Antarctobacter heliothermus: one gene and its partner. The protein of the gene in region 1 binds, or shares a complex with, the protein of each later gene. Links are inferred from orthologs where the notes say so. Each region holds a gene or a part of one and is shown in the gene's direction. Other genes may lie near its edges.

The links.
Region 2: the proteins of ANTHELSMS3_RS10300 (region 1) and xseA are in contact, whole or in part, in a cryo-EM structure (PDB 8TXR), measured with the Escherichia coli proteins. The link is inferred for Antarctobacter heliothermus from one-to-one orthologs.

What each region holds. Positions count from the first base shown.
Region 1 is NZ_CP022540.1:2,163,867-2,175,068, forward strand. The notes cover bases 4,081-6,976. They hold ANTHELSMS3_RS10300 (exodeoxyribonuclease VII small subunit), read left to right. Parts: upstream 4,081-5,355; coding sequence 5,356-5,598; downstream 5,599-6,976. Other genes in these bases: ANTHELSMS3_RS10290 (response regulator), read left to right, coding at 4,081-4,324; ANTHELSMS3_RS10295 (histone deacetylase family protein), read left to right, coding at 4,436-5,359; ANTHELSMS3_RS10305 (polyprenyl synthetase family protein), read left to right, coding at 5,598-6,470; dxs (1-deoxy-D-xylulose-5-phosphate synthase), read left to right, coding at 6,489-6,976. Also shown: ANTHELSMS3_RS10270 (ABC transporter permease), read left to right, coding at 1-307; ANTHELSMS3_RS10275 (PAS domain-containing protein), read left to right, coding at 417-1,655; ANTHELSMS3_RS10280 (branched-chain amino acid aminotransferase), read right to left, coding at 2,084-2,956; ANTHELSMS3_RS10285 (MarR family winged helix-turn-helix transcriptional regulator), read left to right, coding at 3,123-3,626; more of ANTHELSMS3_RS10290, read left to right, coding at 3,623-4,080; more of dxs, read left to right, coding at 6,977-8,414; ANTHELSMS3_RS10315 (exopolysaccharide biosynthesis protein), read right to left, coding at 8,435-9,061; ANTHELSMS3_RS10320 (SDR family oxidoreductase), read right to left, coding at 9,058-9,921; ANTHELSMS3_RS10325 (lytic transglycosylase domain-containing protein), read left to right, coding at 10,110-10,592; ANTHELSMS3_RS10330 (class I SAM-dependent DNA methyltransferase), read left to right, coding at 10,658-11,202. UniProt on the Escherichia coli protein: Bidirectionally degrades single-stranded DNA into large acid-insoluble oligonucleotides, which are then degraded further into small acid-soluble oligonucleotides.
Region 2 is NZ_CP022540.1:4,478,814-4,486,397, reverse strand. What follows is about bases 4,665-7,497. They hold xseA (exodeoxyribonuclease VII large subunit), read left to right. Parts: upstream 4,665-5,226; coding sequence 5,227-6,768; downstream 6,769-7,497. Other genes in these bases: phaR (polyhydroxyalkanoate synthesis repressor PhaR), read left to right, coding at 6,871-7,407; purD (phosphoribosylamine--glycine ligase), read right to left, coding at 4,665-5,049. Also shown: ANTHELSMS3_RS21240 (hypothetical protein), read right to left, coding at 1-1,467; ANTHELSMS3_RS21235 (thiamine diphosphokinase), read left to right, coding at 1,606-2,292; ANTHELSMS3_RS21230 (DMT family transporter), read right to left, coding at 2,213-3,163; ANTHELSMS3_RS21225 (hypothetical protein), read right to left, coding at 3,201-3,746; more of purD, read right to left, coding at 3,784-4,664. UniProt on the Escherichia coli protein: Bidirectionally degrades single-stranded DNA into large acid-insoluble oligonucleotides, which are then degraded further into small acid-soluble oligonucleotides.

The sequences.
Region 1 (11,202 bases):
CAACATGGGGGCCGATCCAGTCACTACATTCTTTCGGGTGCAGATGCCGTTGATCCTGCCGGGGGTGATTTCGGGCGGCTTGTTCGCCTTCATCACGTCCTTCGATGAGGTGGTGGTGGTGATCTTTGTCGGCTCTGCTCGACAACAAACACTGCCGTGGCAGATGTTCACCGGTCTTCGCGAACAGATCAGCCCGACCATCTTGGCCGTGGCGACGATTCTGGTTATCATTTCGATCGCATTGCTGACCACGGTCGAGCTGTTGCGGCGGCGGTCGGAGAGAATGCGCGGGCTCAGCCCGGGCTAACTTTCGCTTTTATCGCAAATTCGGGCGCGGCACCTCGGTGTCGCGCTTTTGCGTTTAGGGTTTGCAAAGAGATTTGGACCTAATGTCGCCTCCAAACAGGAGACGTCGCATGTCCGAACTCGATCCCGCATTTCCGTCTAGGTTGTCCAATTCTGAGGTGAAATTCCTTCTGTCAGAGGCGATTTATTCGCGCACCGACAAGCGCGGGGTCATTCAGGCCTGCAACCAGGTGTTCTATCGCGTCGCCGGGCATGATTGGGACCGCATCATAGGCGCTCCGCACAAGCTGATCCGCCACCCTGACATGCCGCGTGGGGTATTTCATTTCGTCTGGGAACGACTCAAAACGGGCCAACCGACCGGAGCCTACGTCAAGAACCGTCGATCTTGCGGGCGGTACTACTGGGTCTTCGCTCTCTTCGCGCCGACAGAGGATGGCTATATCTCGACCAGGATCAAGCCAATCTCTCCCCTGTGTGCCGAGGTTCAGGAATTCTATGCTGAAATGCTGGAGCGTGAAAAGGGCGGTGCCAGCCCGGCGGAGTCCGCCGAGGACCTATGCGCCTGGGTCCGCAATAAGGGGTTCACCTGCTATGACGCCTTTCAGAGCCACGCGCTAGCGACTGAATTCGAAGCCCGGTCGCGCCAAATGGGCTGTACCCTTGATCCACGGTTGAAACGGTTCATCGACATGACGCAGGCGATTTCCGATGTCTGGGATGAGGCTGACAGGATGACCGAAGCGTTCAAAGCAATCCGTACGGTTCCGATGAACATGCGTATCATTGCGTCGCGGCTGGAAAACGCCGGTGGCCCGATCAGTGCGATCTCAGTCAACTACAGTCAGATGCTGGAGGAAATGACAACCTGGGTCAAAACCTTCGTCGAAGGGGAGGACTGCGTTTTTGCCAAGATCCGCAATGCCGTGCTGATGGGGCAGTTCCTGACCTTTGCATCGGCAACTGAACGAGAGATGATTACTGCCTTTGGCGCCACGGATGATGCCTATCCAGATGATGTGGACGTCGCGCACGAAATTGCCGTGCTGGCAGGACATGAAAAGCGTTTCATGCAGCAGGCGGCTGACAATCTGTCGTCCGTCGAGCGTGAGGCGCGGCGGTTTTCGCTCAGTGTTTTGGACATGAAACGATTTGTCACCGGGCTGAGTTCAACGCGCATGATGTGCAAGATCGAAAGCGCCAGCCTGTCCGAATCCGGGACAGGGCTGACCGGGATCGTCGAGCAGTTGGACAGTTGCCAGGAAGAGATCGAACAGCGGCTTGCGCGGGTTATGGATCTGAACGCTGTTATCCAGAACAATACCTCGATGCTGCGGTCGATGCTTTGATTGGGTATCCGCATAAAGCACCAAGCCACGGATGTCTGGGCACGGGCGGGATCAACGCGCCACATCGGAAATTCGGCGAATGACGGTGCAAACGGCTGGCTTCACCGCCGATGCTGCCTACGCCAACTCGGAGGCGCTTTTCGGGTTGTCCGAGTTGTTCTGCCCACGCATCGACACAGGGTGTGGTCCATTCAGGCTACTGCGTGGTCCGGCGCGCGGCGGATATGATTGGCCCGAGTTCCACACACCCATCAGGCATCTGGAGAGGCCTAGAGGCGCTATCGCAGCCTTTGAGCATATCAGCGTCATGACCCAATGCCGGAGCGTCCTGGGTCAGCTCCGTGTCGGTAGCGACAAGTTCGTTCAAACGCAAAGCGGCAGGGCCACAGGCCCTGCCGCTGAGAAACCTCGATCCGGCGAATGGACGTTCAGCTGCGGACCAGCTTTTCGTAGTCTTCAGAAATCTCGCGGGTCAATGCGCCGACCTCAAAGTTGAAGTCGCCAATCTGGCCCACTGGCGTGACTTCGGCCGCAGTGCCGGTCAGCCAGCATTGCTCAAAGCCTTCCATCTCTTCGGGCATGATATGACGCTCATGCACCTTGATCTGCTTTCCTTCCAGCATCCCGATCACGGTCTGGCGGGTCAACCCGTTGAGGAAGCAGTCGGGTTTGGGCGTATGCACTTCGCCATCTTTCACGAAAAAGATGTTGGCGCCTGTCGCCTCGGCCACATAGCCGCGATAATCCATGAACAGCGCATCGGAACAGCCTTTGGCCTCTGCCGCGTGTTTCGACGTGGTGCAGATCATGTAGAGACCGGCGGCCTTGGCGTGCACCGGGATCGTCTCTGGCGAGGGGCGCTTCCAGCGCGAGATGTCCAGCTTGGCGCCCTTCATCTTGGCGTCGCCGTAATAGTTACCCCAGGACCAGGCTGCGATGGCCAGTCGGACCGGGTTGCGCGCAGAGGCGACACCCATGTCCGGCCCCGCCCCACGCCACGCAACCGCGCGCACATAGGCGTCCGTCAGGCCGTTGGCGGCCAGTACCGCGATCTTGGCGGCTTCGATCTCATCGACGGTATAGGGGATCTCGAAATCCAGTTCGCGGGCCGAGAAATGCAACCGCTCGGAGTGCTTGCGCGACAAGAAGATCTTGCCGTTGTAGCACCGCTCGCCTTCGAAGACTGAACTGGCATAGTGAAGGCCGTGGGTCAGAACGTGCACATTGGCCGCCCGCCAGTCTACCATCTGGCCATCCAGCCAGATCTTGCCGTCGCGATCGTCATATGCGCCATCTGCCATCTTGGTTCTCCTCACATTCAGCAGGTGATTTTTTTCGATTATTGCGTTTCTTGCGTCCGAAACGGACATAAAGTTGCGTAAAATCTGCGACTCGCTACCAGTTGGTCCTTGGAATGTCAATAAGGCTGACTTAAAGTGCCTCCGGGCCAGACAAGGGCGATTGACGATGTCAGAAGGGCGTACAGCGCAGGGGGAAACCCTGCTTTATCTCACGGATGAACAGCTGCGGCAGGGGGCTGAGGCAATGTTCTTTGCCTATCGGGGGTTTACCGCTGATCCTGACCGTATCCTGGACGGGCTATGCTATGGTCGTGCGCACCACCGCGCGCTGCATTTCATACACACCGCGCCTGGCACGACCGTGAACAACCTGCTGAGCATTCTCGGGGTCACGAAGCAATCGTTGAATCGGGTGCTGCGCACAATGATAGAGGATGGTCTGGTCGAAAGCCGGGTCGGTCGTGTCGACAAGCGCGAGCGCCACCTGTACCTGACAGAGGCGGGCGATACGCTGGAACGTCAATTGTCGGATGCGCAAAGGATGCGGATGCGCGCGGCCTTTCGTGATGCCGGGCCAGAGGCTGTCGCGGGCTTTCGCCGCGTGCTGGAGGCGATGATGGACCCGGAGATGCGCAGGCAGTACCAAAGGCTGAGGGAGGGCCGCGGATGAGCGAGAACGACGCCCATCTGCTGATCGTCGATGACGATGAGCGGATCAGGGGACTGCTGCAAAAATTCCTGATCCGGAACGGGTTCCTTGTTAGTGCGGCGCGGGATGCCGCCCATGCACGGCGGCTGTTGTCCGGGCTGGATTTCGACATGATCGTGCTGGACGTGATGATGCCGGGTGAGGATGGCGTGAGTCTGACAAAGGGGATTCGAGAAACCTCGCAGACGCCGGTACTGTTGCTGACTGCCCGGTCTGAAACAGAGGACCGGATCAAGGGACTCGAGGCCGGAGCGGACGACTATCTGGCCAAGCCATTCGAGCCCAAGGAACTGCTGCTGCGGATCAATGCGATCCTGCGCCGGATGCCAGAGACCACCGCCGAATCCAGCGTGCCCAAGCTGCTGACATTGGGTGACATCCGCTATGACATTGAGCGCGGCGAGATGTGGCAGGGCGAGGATATGGTGCGGCTGACCGCAACAGAAAGCCAGTTGATGCGGATCTTTTCCGCCCGTCCGGGAGAGCCGCTGAGTCGCGCCAAGCTGGTAGAGGAGCTGGGCCGCGATAAAGGGCAGGCGCAGGAACGCGCGGTCGATGTTCAGATCACCCGACTGCGGCGCAAGATGGAGGCGGACCCCAAGCAACCGCGCTATTTGCAGACGGTACGCGGGGCGGGATACATGCTGGCGCCCGACTGACGGCCCGACTGACTGGTTGTGGGGACGCACGTTTCGCGTTTTTGTCGGGCTGAGGCGCTTTCGGATCGGGCGCTTTTCAGGTGTTATTTCGGAAAAGAAACTGGGGGCACGATGGCAACGGCACTCTTTACCCACGCGGATGCGCTGGATCATGTGACGCCCGAAGGGCATCCAGAGCGAGTGGCGCGGATCGAACATCTGCTGCACGCGTTGGCCGGGTTGGATCTGGTGCGCGAAACCGCACCAGAGGCGACAGAGGCGCATTTACGGCTTTGCCATCCACAGCGCTACATCGACCGGATTCGGTCGGCTGTGCCGGACAGTGGTCAATTCCAGTTGGATGCGGATACTTGGCTGTCGTCAGGCTCATTCCGTGCCGGGTTGCGTGGTGCGGGTGCGGCGATTGCGGCGGTGGATATGGTGCTGGGCGGACAGGTGGCCAATGCGTTTTGCGCCATGCGCCCGCCGGGACACCATGCCGAAACAGAGACGCCGATGGGGTTTTGCCTGTTTGGCAACGTAGCTATCGCCGCCAAACTCGCGTTGGAGGCACATGGGCTGGCCCGCGTCGCAGTGGTCGATTTCGACGTACACCATGGCAATGGGACGCAGGACTTGCTGTGGGACGAGGCGCGTTCGCTGTTCATCGGCTCACACCAGATGCCGCTTTGGCCAGGCACTGGCGGGGTGGAAGATCGTGGCGAGCATGACAATGTGCTCAACCTGCCACTGCCGCCCGGATCGGGCGGGTCCGAGATGCGCAGCGTCTGGACGCCTGCGCTATCGCGTATCCGCGACTTTCAGCCCGAATTGCTGATCATCTCCGCCGGCTTTGACGCGCATCAGGATGATCCGCTGGCGCAGTTGGAATGGAACGTTGACGATTTCCGCTGGATCACTCGCGAATTGTGCGATCTGGCGGCGGATGTCTGCGACGGTCGCGTGGTGTCCTGCCTCGAAGGGGGCTATGACCTTGGCGCGCTCAGCACAAGCGGCAAGGCGCATGTGGAAATCTTGATGGAGGCAGGCCAATGAGCGAGACACCGGTCGAAGAGATGAGTTTTGAGCAGGCCATGACCGAACTGGAAAAGGTCGTGGGGATGCTGGAACGCGGCGACGTGGCTCTGGAAGAGTCGATCACGCTGTATGAGCGTGGCGCACAACTGAAAAAACGCTGTGAGCAAAAGCTGAAGGATGCCGAGGAAAAGGTTGCCCTCATCACGCTGGACAGCGACGGCAACCCAGTGGGGACGAAGCCGGTCGAGGGGCTCTGATGAGCTTTGATGACGGGCTGGCGTCGGCGGCCTCTGCGATCGGCACACATCTGGAAACGGTCCTGGCCGACTTTCCCGATCTGCCTGTGACGCGAGCGATGGGCTATGCAGTGGCGGGTGGTAAACGCCTGCGTGGCTATCTGGTGCTGGAGGGCGCGCGCCTGCATGGCGTGGCACCGGAGCGCGCGATCTGGCCTGCCTGTGCGATTGAGGCAATCCACGCCTATAGCCTCGTCCATGACGATCTGCCGTGTATGGATGACGATGACCTGAGACGTGGTCTGCCCACGGTGCATCGGAAATGGGATGAGGCAACCGCAGTATTGGCGGGGGATGCCTTACAGACCCTCGGGTTTGAAATGGTCGCACGGGATGCCTGTCATGACGACCCGGTGGTCCGAGCCGATTTGGCGCTGAGCCTTGCAAGGGCCTCTGGCGCGCAGGGCATGGTGCTTGGACAGGCATTGGACATGGCGGCGGAACAGGCGGATACGCCATTGACGTTGGATGAGATCACGGCCCTGCAGGCGGGCAAGACCGGCGCGCTGATCTGCTGGGCGGCAGAGGCGGGCGCACGGATGGCGCGTGTCGATCTGACACCGCTTACGGGCTATGCGCAGCGCCTTGGCCTTGCCTTTCAAATCGCCGATGACATTCTGGATGTCGAAGGGGACGCAGCGCAGATGGGCAAGGCGGTGGGCAAGGACGCGGATCGCGGCAAGGCGACCTTTGTCAGCCTGCTGGGATTGGACGGGGCGAAACGCCGCGCCGAAACCCTTGTGACCGAGGCGTGTGATTGCCTATCTTTGTATGGTGCAGAGGCGATCAACTTGCAGCAGGCCGCGCGCTTCGTTATTGCGCGGCGGACCTGACCAGACGGAGGCTGCCCCATGACCGATCGGCCCCAGACCCCCTTGCTTGACCGGGTGACATCCCCGGCGGACCTCAAGCAGTTTTCCGATGCCGAGCTGGAACATCTGGCTGTAGAATTGCGGGCAGAAACAATTTCTGCCGTGTCCGAGACCGGCGGCCACCTTGGCGCGGGCCTTGGCGTGGTCGAACTGACGGTGGCGTTGCATGCGATCTTTGACAGTCCGCGTGACAAGATCATCTGGGACGTCAGTCACCAGTGTTACCCGCACAAGATCCTGACCGGGCGGCGCGACCGTATCCGCACCTTGCGGCAAAAGGACGGGCTGTCGGGGTTCACCAAACGATCTGAGTCACCCTACGATCCCTTTGGCGCAGCGCATTCCAGCACCTCCATCAGCGCCGCCCTTGGTTTTGCCGTGGCGCGCGATCTGGGGGGGCTGTGTGACACCGGGCACGGCGATGCCATTGCCGTGATCGGCGACGGCGCGATGAGCGCGGGCATGGCGTTTGAGGCGATGAACAACGCGGGCCATCTGGGCAAGCGGCTGATCGTGATCCTCAACGACAATGAGATGAGCATCGCACCTCCCACTGGCGCGATGTCCTCTTACCTCAGCCGTCTGTACGCCGAGGCCCCGTTTCAGGATCTCAAGGCCGCCGCCAAGGGGGCGGTGTCCTTTCTTCCCGAACCCTTCCGCGAAGGCGCGCGGCGCGCCAAGGAGATGCTCAAGGGCATGACCGTGGGCGGGACGCTGTTCGAGGAGCTGGGGTTCTCCTATCTTGGGCCACTGGACGGGCATGACCTCGACCAGTTGTTGCCGGTCCTGCGCACGGTACGTCAGCGCGCCACCGGGCCGATCCTGCTGCATGTGCTGACCAAAAAGGGCAAGGGCTATAGCCACGCCGAACATGCTCCGGACAAGGGGCACGCGCGGGCCAAGTTCGACGTTGTCACCGGCAAGCAGAAAAAGGCACCGTCCAATGCGCCCAGCTATACCAAGGTGTTTGCGCAGGCGCTGTTGCAGCACGCCGCCGACGATCCGCGCATCTGCGCGGTGACAGCGGCGATGCCGGACGGCACCGGGCTGGATCTGTTCGCGGAACGCTATCCGTCACGGTGTTTCGATGTGGGCATCGCCGAACAGCATGGCGTGACCTTTTCCGCCGGGCTGGCGGCGGGCGGGATGCGGCCATTCTGCGCGATGTATTCGACGTTTCTACAGCGCGGCTATGATCAGGTTGTGCATGACGTGGCGATCCAGCGTCTTCCGGTGCGCTTTGCCATCGACCGCGCGGGGCTGGTGGGCGCGGATGGCGCGACCCATGCGGGCAGCTTTGATGTTGCTTACTTGGCTAACCTGCCCGGCTTTGTCGTGATGGCTGCGGCGGACGAGGCAGAGCTGAAGCATATGGTCGCCACCGCCGCCGCGCATGACGAGGGGCCGATCGCCTTTCGCTATCCGCGCGGAGAGGGCTCGGGTGTGGAGATGCCGGAACGCGGTCAGGTGCTGGAGATCGGCAAAGGCCGCATGATGCGTGAAGGCAAGGGCGTCGCTATCTTGTCCTTTGGCACGCGCCTGTCCGAAGTGCTGAAAGCGTGTGAGGCTCTGGAGGCGCGCGGCGTATCGCCCACCGTGGCGGATGCGCGTTTTGCCAAGCCGCTGGACCGGGACCTGATCCTGCAACTGGCGCGGGATCATGAGGCGTTGATCACCATTGAAGAGGGCGCCATCGGTGGCTTTGGCAGCCATGTGGCGCAGCTACTGGCCGAAGAGGGTGTTTTTGACAGCGGTTTGAAATATCGTTCAATGGTGCTGCCTGATACCTTTATCGACCATGCCAGCCCGACGGACATGTACGCGGCGGCCAAAATGAACGCGTCGGACATCGAGACGAAGGTGCTCGAGGTTCTGGGCGCAAGGGTGCTGGACAAGCGGGCCTGACCGGGCCCGCCTCTGCCGTTTCAGATCAGACCCGACCAGAGCGAGACCAGCGCCAGAACGACCAGACCGGCCTGAATATACCCGGCCAGTAGATACAGACCGTCGCGCGTCATCACGCCGAACATCATCATTGCCACCGCCCCGGCAAAGAACGAGGTCACAAAGGGCAGGATCTCGAGAAACGGCCAGGACAGCGCGATCAGCGTCACTGCCGCAAAGGCAAGCGGCCTCACCGGGCGCGAGGTCAGCAGCCTGAGCCGACCACTGCTGTGCCGATCCATCCAGCCCGCCGGTTTGCTGAGCCAGTCGATCGCCTTGGTCATCTTTTTCGCGCTGACACTGCGACGATGCAGAAAACCGGGCAACCACAGATGCCGCCGTCCCAGCAAGGCCTGAATCGACACCAGCATTGTGATCAGCGCGCCGATGGTTGGACTGCCCGGAATGCCGGAAATCGGTGAAACCAGAACAATCGCGGGGACAAGGATCACGGCGGCAAAGGATTGGTCACCAACGCGGCTCAGCACGTCGCCGACAGAGACCCGCGTGTCACCCTCGCCGGGGCGCATGGCCTCCAGCAATTCCCCAAGGGATTGTGGGCTGCGTTTGGATGTCGTCTCTGTTGTTTCAGGGTCGGCGGTCATCATTCGGACGCCTGTTCGGCGGCGAGGATTGCCGCCAGTGCGCTTTGATAATCGGGATAGCGCAGGGTCACGCCCAATTCCTTTTTGATACGTTCGTTCGAAACGCGTTTGCTTTCGCCATAGAAACTGCGGGCCATCGGGGAAAGTTCCGCCTCTTCAAAGGCGACCTCGGGCGGGACGGGCATCCCCAGCATCTCAGCGGCGCAGGCGATCACGTCCTGCGGCGGGGCGGGCGCGTCATCACACAGGTTGTAGACAGCGCCCGGATTGGGTTGCGCGATGGAGGCACGCAAGACTTGCGCGATATCCTCGACATGGATGCGAGAGAAAACCTGATCGGGCTTGATGATCCGCCGCGCGGTGCCTTTGCGCAGCTTGGCAAAGGGTCCGCGTCCGGGACCGTAGATGCCCGCCAGACGGAAGATATGCAGCGGCAATTCGGGAATGTCGGCCCATGCCTGTTCGGCGGCGACCCGCATCTGGCCGCGTCGGCTGGACGGGGTCAGGGGGGAGCCCTCATCGACCCAGCCGCCCGCATGGTCGCCATAGACGCCTGTGGTCGAGAGATAGCCCGCCCATTCCAGCGCGGGCGCGTGACGGGCGATGTCAGGGCCGATCATGCGCAGAGCGGGATCACCCTCGGCGTCCGGAGCCGCTGAGATCAGCAGATGGGTCGCGTGTTGCAGCGCCTCTGTCACGGCCTCTGCCTGCCACAGGATCGGGGTGATCCCGGTGGCGGAAAGCTGCGCCATCTTGTCGGCACTGCGTGTGGTTCCGATCACCTGCCAGCCCTCGGGCAGCAAAACATCGGCAAGAGCGCGCGCGGAAAATCCGTGGCCAAGGGAGAGCAGGGTACAAGTCATTGGCCTTAGTTGGCGCTGCGGGCGTCAAGTTGCAAGTCTTGTCGCGATGTCGCAGGCGGGAAACGACGCGCGGACCGGCGCCGGTGTTTTGCGTGGCTCGGGCGGCGTTTCGCCGACGCGACGGCTGCGGACTCGCGCCGTTAAAAAACGCGGGCTAGGACAAAACCGTTCTTTCCGGAGTTTTCGACATGCTGGCCCGTCGCGCCTTTCTGTTCACCGCCCTTGCCGCCGTTGCGGGGTGTTCCACTGCCCCGCGTGAGACCCGCGCAGGGGACGGTCCCGTGCCGAAGGCGCTGCCGCTGCACCCCAATGAAACGCCCGAATTGCGCGCCAAGATCAACAAATGGGCGGACCACTACGAGTTGCCGCGCGGGCTGGTGCATCGTCTGGCGATCCGCGAAAGCACCCACAACCCCAAGGCGCGCAGCGGACCGTATTGGGGCTTGTTGCAGATCTTGCCGCAGACCGCGCGCACCATGGGCTTTCAAGGCCAGAACAAGGACCTGTTGGATGCGGATACCAACCTGAAATACGGGCTGAAGTATCTCAAAGGCGCCTACGTCGTCGCGGACGGGAACTGGGACAATTCTATCAAATGGTACGCGCGCGGTTACTACTATGAGGCCAAGCGCTTGGGCCTGCTGGTCGAGACCGGATTGCGACCGGGCTGAACCAGAGACGATTTTCCACGAAAAATCGGTTCACCCGGTTGGGGATTCGCGTTTAGGCTGCAGATATGCAGGATGAACCGGATCTAAACGCCGCCTACGGGCTGGAAACCCCCGACGACAATCGCAGGCTCTATGCGCAATGGGCTGCGACCTATGACGATGAATTTGCCGTGGACATGGATTACATGCTGCCGCTGCACGTCGCCGAGGCCTATGCCGCAGCGGGCGGGCAGGGGCCTGTGATCGACCTTGGCGCAGGCACTGGCCTGCTGGGGGCCGCGCTGCGCAGCTGCAGTGTCGGCCCGGTTGAGGCCACCGATCTTTCGCAGGACATGCTGGATGTGGCCGCAAGGAAGGGTCTGTATGATCGGCTGTTTACCGGCGACCTGCTGTCCCGGCTGCCAGTAGACGACGGGGCCTATGCGGGCGCGGTCAGTTCCGGCACCTTTACCCATGGGCATGTCGGCCCACAGGCCTTGGACGAGGTGCTGCGCGTCGTGCGGCCCGGCGGGATCGTGGCCCTGTCGATCAACGCGGAACACTGGACGGCCAAAGGGTTTGCCGAGCGGTTCGAGGCGTTAGAGGACCGGATCGCCAATCTGTCGCTGCG
Region 2 (7,584 bases), 2.3 Mb from region 1 along the record:
GCCCGGCATGGTCGACGCAAAGGTGGGGTCCGGCGCGATATCGTCGTCGTCGTCCCATGCTCCGAAATCGCTGGCAAGTTCGGCCTTCACAGCGGCGAGCTCGCGGGCGAGTTCCTCTTCTTCATCGGGTGACAGGCTGCTGATGTCCGACTTGGCCACCGGCGGCGGTGCCACCTGTTCAAGTTCGGTTTCTGGCGCGACTTCTGGTGCGTCTTCGGGCACCTCTTCCAGCATGCCGTCGTCGATGGCATGCTCAAAGGCGGCGCGCTTGACCTTGACCACACGGGCGCGCAATTGCGGGTCCGGTGTGGCAGGCGCTGGCGGCTCTGCGGTTGCTGCCTCATCGGTAGACCGGGGCGTCAGCGGCCCTTCGGCAGCCCAGGTGCGGCCAAGGGCGGCCGCGACAGCCTCAATCGTGTCATCATTATCGGCGTCGTCGGTGTCGTCGATGTCCCGGTCGAGGCTGTCGGCCTCGGCGGTCGCCGGTTCAGGCGCGTCATCGTGGCTGTCGGCCTTGTCCGTGTCGTTGCTGGCAATAAGGCTGGCGACGGCGGCGTCCAGAACACTGTCGTTGTCGTCGTTATCCTCGACTTCGTCGAGCTCGTCGTAGTCGTCCTCGTGGCTGTCTGCCAGGTCAAGATCATCGGTCAGATCGGCGGCCTCGGCATTGCCGCTTTCGACCACCAGTTCGCCCAGCAGCGATTCGAGCGCGTCGTCATGTGCTGTTTCGTCGGGGGTTTCTTCGGTTAGGGACACTTCGTCCGGTGTCTCTTCGACCAATTCCTCTTCGATCAAAGCCTCTTCGACGGGTGCGTCGTCTTCCGGCACCTCCGCGACAAACGTCTCGGCGAGGGGTGTTTCGACGACCAGCGCCTCTTCGACAAGGGTGTCCTCAATCGGCGCGGCCACATCCGGCGCGTCGTCTTCGGCGGCTGTGTCGGTGTCCGTGTCGGCGATTTGCGCGACAACCGCGCGGATGCGGTCCAGCTTGGCGGCAATTCCGTCCGGAGCGGAAGCAGGCGGAGCAGGCGCCACCTCCGGTCCGTCGGGCACCAGGTCGTCCTGCACGGCCTCATGGTCGAGGTCGCGGGCGTCCGGTGCCAAAGTCTCTGTCAGAACAGCGGTGGCCTCGATGGTGTCATCATCGGGCAAATGATCGGCTGCGCGGGCCGCGGGCGTGCTCATGGCGGCGGCCATGGCCCCGGCAGAGGCCGCGGCGGCCATCACACGCGGCGGGCTGCCCAGCGACAGCGTGCCGCCAGTGTCGGCCATCCGGTCACGCAAGTATTCGGTGGCCAGTTCGGGATCGAACTGCGGTGGTTCCGCGCCGAAAAACCGATCCTCGCCCACAACGCCGCGAAAGAAATGCGTCGTCTCCTTGACCACTTCCATCGGATCGTCAAACCCTTCGGCGGTACAGGAGAAGGTGCCGTAGGACACGGTCAGGATCTTGCTCGAACTCACCATGGTCTGCTCACTTTCATTCGTTCTGCAACAGTGTGTTTACCACGTCGACCGAGACGAAAGCTGTTCAAATCTGTGCCGTCAACGGTATCATTTCATGACCGGATTGTGATCTGTTTCCCAAACCGTCATTAATCGGCCATGAAAGTTAAAATTGTTCATGACGATGCGCCGGTGCTGCTGGTCGGCGGCGGAGAGGTCGACCAACAGGTCCTGGCGGCGGCTTTACCTGCAGCGCGGCAGGTGGTAGCAGCCGACGGTGGCGCGGTGCAGCTGTTGTCGCTGGGGCGGATGCCCGACGCCGTCTACGGTGACATGGATTCGCTGTCGCCAGAGGTGCAGGGCCAACTGGCACCGGGCGTGCTGCGCGCGATCCCGGAACAGAACAGCACCGATTTCGACAAATGCCTGCGCCATATTGAGGCGCCTTTGGTCCTTGGCTATGGCTTTCTGGGTCACAGGCTGGACCACCAACTGGCCGCGATGACCGTGTTGGTCAGGCGCGCGGACCGGCGCTGTTTGCTGATCGGGGCAGAGGACGTGGTGATGGTCTGCCCGCCGCAGTTGTCGCTGGACCTGCCCAACGGCACTCGGTTTTCACTATATCCGATGGCGCCGGTCACGGGCCGATCGACGGGGCTGCGCTGGCCCATCGACGGGCTGGCGTTCACGCCCGCAGGCACCACCGGAACCTCGAATGAGGTCAGTGGTCCAGTGCAGTTGCACATGGATGCGCCGGCCATGCTGCTTATCCTGCCGGTGGCGTGCCTGAGTGCATTGCTTGCGGGGCTGGCGGACGCGCCCGGAACATGGCCCGCTCGCGAATGACGATATACAGGCCCGCGCCGATGGTGATGGCGATGCCCACCGTTGCCAGCGGGCCGGGCAGGTCGCCGAAGATGGCAAACCCTACGGCGGTGGCAAATGGGATTTCCAGATACTGCATCGGGGCCAGCGTCGCGGCGGGCGCATAGCGCAGCGACCACGTCATCAGCAGATGCGCAAAGGTCCCGGCGGTGCCCATCAGCGCGATCAGCACCCAGCCGCGCTGGCCGGGGGCGATCCATGCGAGCTCTGGCAGAACATCGGCGGGCGTCAGCGCCATGACCGGCACCAGCAGGACCAACGCGACCATCGCCGACACCGCCTGCATCCCGATCGGGTCGGTGGTCCCGGCAATGCGCCGCGTCACCAGCATGAAAAAGGCAAAGATTACGGCGACCCCCAAAGGCAGCAGCGCGGGCCAGCCGATGTCGGTAAAGGCCGGTTGGACCACCAGCAGGGTCCCGACAAAGCCGACGGCGCAGGCGACAAGGCGGCGCAGGCCAACCTCTTCGCCCAGAAACCAGTAGCCCAGCAGCAACATGATGAAGGGCATCACAAAGGCGATGGCCACCGCATCCGCCAGCGGCAGGAACAGCAGCGCGGTGAACACGAAGGCGACGCCGGCGATGTGCAGCAAGGTGCGCAGCACCACAAAACCAAACGTGTGCAGGTCCATCCGCCAGACCCGCCCGGTGAGCAGCGTCAGCGGCACCAGAATCGCCGCCTGAAAGGCAAAGCGCAGGGTGACAAGCTGGCCCACCGCCATCTCGGGACCCAGCAGCTTGGCCAATGCATCCGCAAAGGGGGCCAGCAGGCAGAAGCCCAGCATCAGGGTGACGCCCAGCAGTGGTTTGTCGTGGTCAGAGGTGCTCATGGCGCGACCCTAGCGCCGGTGCGCCGCAGGCGAAATATCAAAGGTTCTGGTCAGGGACTTTTGGCTGGTCGAGCAAATCGACTAAGGTGGGCAGCGCCGAGACCGGAATTTCTACTGGTTTGCGCCAAAGCGCATAGCGATGCATGAGCCAACCGCCGAGCAGCACCAGCGCAATCAAAGGGACAATCATCCCGGGCCACCGATCAGAACTGACGCCGCTGGCCAGTGCGGCAACAGCGATCCCCAGCCCCATGAAAAAGGACAGGCCGCCCACGCCAAACCACAGCGCCTTGATTGCTCCGGTCTCGCCAAGTGTTACCGGCAAGTCAGGGGCGCGACGGGACAAGTGTTCGGCCACCCGGCGACACAATGTACGGTGGGCGGCGCGGTCCGCATTCTTTGGGGACAGGCCAACGCGGGTGTTGATCGAAATGCGGCAAAGCCCCGATGGCCCGCACAGGTCGAGCCGTCGCATCCGCATCAGTTGGACGGTCGACTCCACGAAGGCCGCCGTTTCGATCTCGGTCAGGTCACAGGTGCCGTGCGGGCCGGTCAACAGATCGCCCTCCAGACGCCAGCTCACGGTTTTCCCGATCGGGGCGAGACGGAAGGCGAAATCCTCAGCCAAGGGCGCGCCATCCGATGTCGCGGCGATGCACGTTCTGCGGCCAGTCCACCGCGTCGACCATGGCATAGGCCCGGTCGCGCGCCTCTTGCAGGGTGGCCCCGCGCGCAGTGGCGTTCAGCACCCGCCCGCCATTGGTCAGAACCTTGCCGGCTTCGGATTTGGTGCCCGCATGGAACATCATCTGAAAGCTGTCTTCGGGCAGGCCGTCCAGCCCGCCGATCACCGCGCCCTTGGCATAGTCGCCCGGATACCCCTCGGCGGCCATCACAACGGTCATGGCGTGATCGTCGGCCCATGTGACCTGCGCCTCTGCCAGACGCCCCTCTGCGCAGGCATGCATCAGGTCCAGTGCCTGCGCGCCAAGGCGCAGCATCAGCACCTGACATTCCGGGTCACCAAAGCGCACGTTGTATTCCACCAGACGGGGCTGACCGTTCTCGATCATCAACCCGACATAGAGCACGCCCTGATAGGGCATCCCGCGCTTGACCATTTCGGCCATGGTGGGGCGCACGATCTCGTCCAGTGCCTTTTGCGCGATGTCATCTGTCAGGACCGGGGCAGGGGAATAGGCGCCCATGCCGCCGGTGTTGGGGCCGGTGTCGCCCTCGCCGATGCGCTTGTGATCCTGCGCCGTGCCGATGGGCAGGCAGATGTCGCCGTCCACCAGCACAAAGAAAGACGCCTCTTCGCCGGTCATGAATTCCTCGATCACCACCTCGGCGCCCGCGCCGCCAAATGCGCCGCCGAACATGTCATCGACCGCGGCGCAGGCGTCGTTGATCGTTTCGGCAATGATCACGCCTTTGCCTGCGGCCAGTCCGTCGGCCTTGACCACAATCGGCGCGCCTTGGGCGTGAATATGCGCTTTGGCGGCTTCGGCATCGGTAAAGTGGCCATAGCCAGCGGTGGGCGCATCCACGGCGGCGCAGATTTCCTTGGTAAAGCTTTTGGAGGCTTCCAGCCGTGCGGCAGCCGCAGAGGGGCCAAAGACCAGAATGCCCGCCTCGCGCAGACGATCCGCAACACCCGCCGCCAGCGGGGCCTCTGGCCCGACGATCACCATGTCGATGGCGTGTTCACCGGCAAATTCCGCCACGGCCCCCGGGTCTTCGATATCCAGCGATGCGCATTCGGCGATCTGTTCGATGCCCGCGTTGCCGGGGGCGACGATCAGCTTGTCACATTTGGGGTTTTGCAGTGTGGCCCATGCGAGGCTGTGTTCGCGGCCACCGCCGCCAAGGATGAGGATATTCACGGGCGTGCTCCTGTTCGGGCCGGGAGGGGGCGTCATGCCAGAAGCATGCTTTCGGCATGCCCCCGTCGCCTTTGGCGACTCCCCCAGAGTATTTAGACCAAGAAGAAGCCCGGGGTGGCTTTTCCGGCGGTTTGGGGTCGTTTAAGGTCACGCGCAGGCAAGAGCAAGCGAGGCGATATGGATCTGATCGACGACGGAGCCGAAGGCAACACGCCGGAGTTTTCAGTATCCGAGCTGTCGGGCGCGGTGAAACGTGTGATCGAGGGCGAATTCGGCTTTGTCCGCGTGCGCGGTGAGGTCGGGCGCGTCAGTCGGCCAAGGTCGGGGCATGTGTATCTGGATCTCAAGGATGACCGGTCGGTGATTTCGGGGATCCTGTGGAAAGGTGTGGCCGCGCGCCAGCAGAACCAGCCCGAAGAGGGGATGGAGGTGATCGCCACCGGGCGTCTGACCACCTTCCCCGGTCAGTCCAAGTACCAGATCGTCATCGAAGAGATCCGCCCCGCTGGCGCGGGCGCGCTGATGGCGATGCTGGAAAAGCGCAAGGCGATGTTGCAGGCCGAGGGGCTGTTTGCGGCGGACCGCAAGCGACCTTTGCCGTATCTGCCAGAGATCATCGGTGTTGTGACCTCGCCCTCGGGTGCGGTGATCCGCGATATCCTGCACCGGTTGCGCGACCGGTTCCCGCGCAAGGTTTTGATCTGGCCGGTGGCGGTGCAGGGCGCGGGCTGTGCGCCGCAGGTGGCGCGGGCGATTGAGGGGTTCAACGGGTTATCACGCGGTGGCGCGCTGCCGCGTCCGGATTTGTTGATCGTGGCGCGCGGCGGCGGGTCGGTCGAGGATCTGTGGGGCTTTAACGAAGAGGTGGTCGCGCGGGCGGCGGCGGCCTCTGACATCCCGCTGATCTCTGCGGTGGGGCACGAAACAGACACCACCTTGATCGACTTTGTGTCCGACCGGCGCGCCCCCACGCCCACGGCGGCGGCGGAACTGGCCGTGCCGGTGCGGATGGAGCTGATCGGCACGGTGCGCGATTTCGGTCTGCGGATGGACCGCGCCATGTCGCAACGTCTGGAGGTGCGTGGTCAACGCCTGCGCGACATGTCGCGGGCCTTGCCGCGTGTGGATGAATTGCTGGACGGGCCGCGCCAGCGGCTGGACATCATGGGCGAGCGACTGCCGCAGGCTCTGACCCGCAGCGTCGACCGTCGCAAGCTGGCACTGTCGGAAATCGCAGGCAGCCTGCGCCCCGCCGTCCTGACCCGGGCGATGACCGTCGAACAGCGCCGCCTGTCAGAACGGGCCGCGCGGCTGAAGCCTGCACTCGACCGTCTGGTACAGACACGGCGGGAGGCCTTGGGACGCCGCGCCGACCGGATCAGCGCGCGCCCGATCCTGCGAGAGATCGAGGTGCAAAAGACCCGGCTGGCCGATTTGACCCGGCGTCTGGCGGATGGACAGGAGGCGCGTCAGGCCGATCTGCGTAGCCGTCTGGACGCGCTGACCCGGCTGCACGAAACGCTTGGCTACCGCGAAACGCTGCGGCGCGGCTATGCGGTGGTGCGCGGCGACGGCCATGTGGTGACGACAAAGAGCGCCGCCGAAACCGCCACAGGCCTTGAAATCGAATTTGCCGATGGCAAGCTGAAACTTGGCGGTGGATCTTCATCCCGCAAACCTGCCAAGCCCAAGCTCCCCGAACAGGGCAGCCTGTTCTGAGCGCATAGCGGCCATCTTCACAATAAATACCGCTGGACTTTCTTTTTGTTCTGCACTCGCATAGGCTTGCTGCAATGCATCATTGGCAAGGGAGGGGAGCCTGTGGCCGAGAGTGACAAACCGCTTCTGATCAAGCGCTACGCCAGCCGGCGGCTCTACAATACGGAAACCTCCGACTATGTCACACTTGAGGACATCGCCGGGTTCATCCGAGATGGGCGCGAGGTCAAAATCATCGACCTGAAGTCGGGTGATGACCTGACGCGGCAATACCTGCTGCAGATCGTGGCCGAGAATGAGAGCAAGGGACAAAGCGTCCTGCCGATCAGCGTGCTGACCGACCTTGTGCGCAGCTATACGACTCATGCCACCAGCGCGGTGCCGCAGTTTCTGGCCGCAAGTTTCGAGATGTTTCGCGACAGCCAGTCGAAATGGCTGGAGAACGTCAATACGATGAACCCGATGGCCAAAAGCCTGGAGGCGATGCAGGCCCAGCAAGAGGCCTTTATGAAGGCAATGTCCGGAGCGGCGGCCGATGCGGAGGGCAAGGCACCCGCGTCGCAGGGCAAAGAAGATCTTGAATCGATCAAGCGGCAGTTGACCGAGTTGCAAAGCAAGTTGTCCAAACTGGACAAGTGACCGCTGCGGGATGCCGGGCCTGACGTATTGGGTCATCTTTCTAGTGCAGCCCGGTGGGCTGCGGTGGGGGTAGTCTGACCGTCGCAGCCTGAGTATTCCATTCTGACGGTTGCAAGAGGGGGCTCTGCCCCCTCGGCCTTTGGCCTCTCCCCCGGGATATTTCTGGACAGAAGAAAC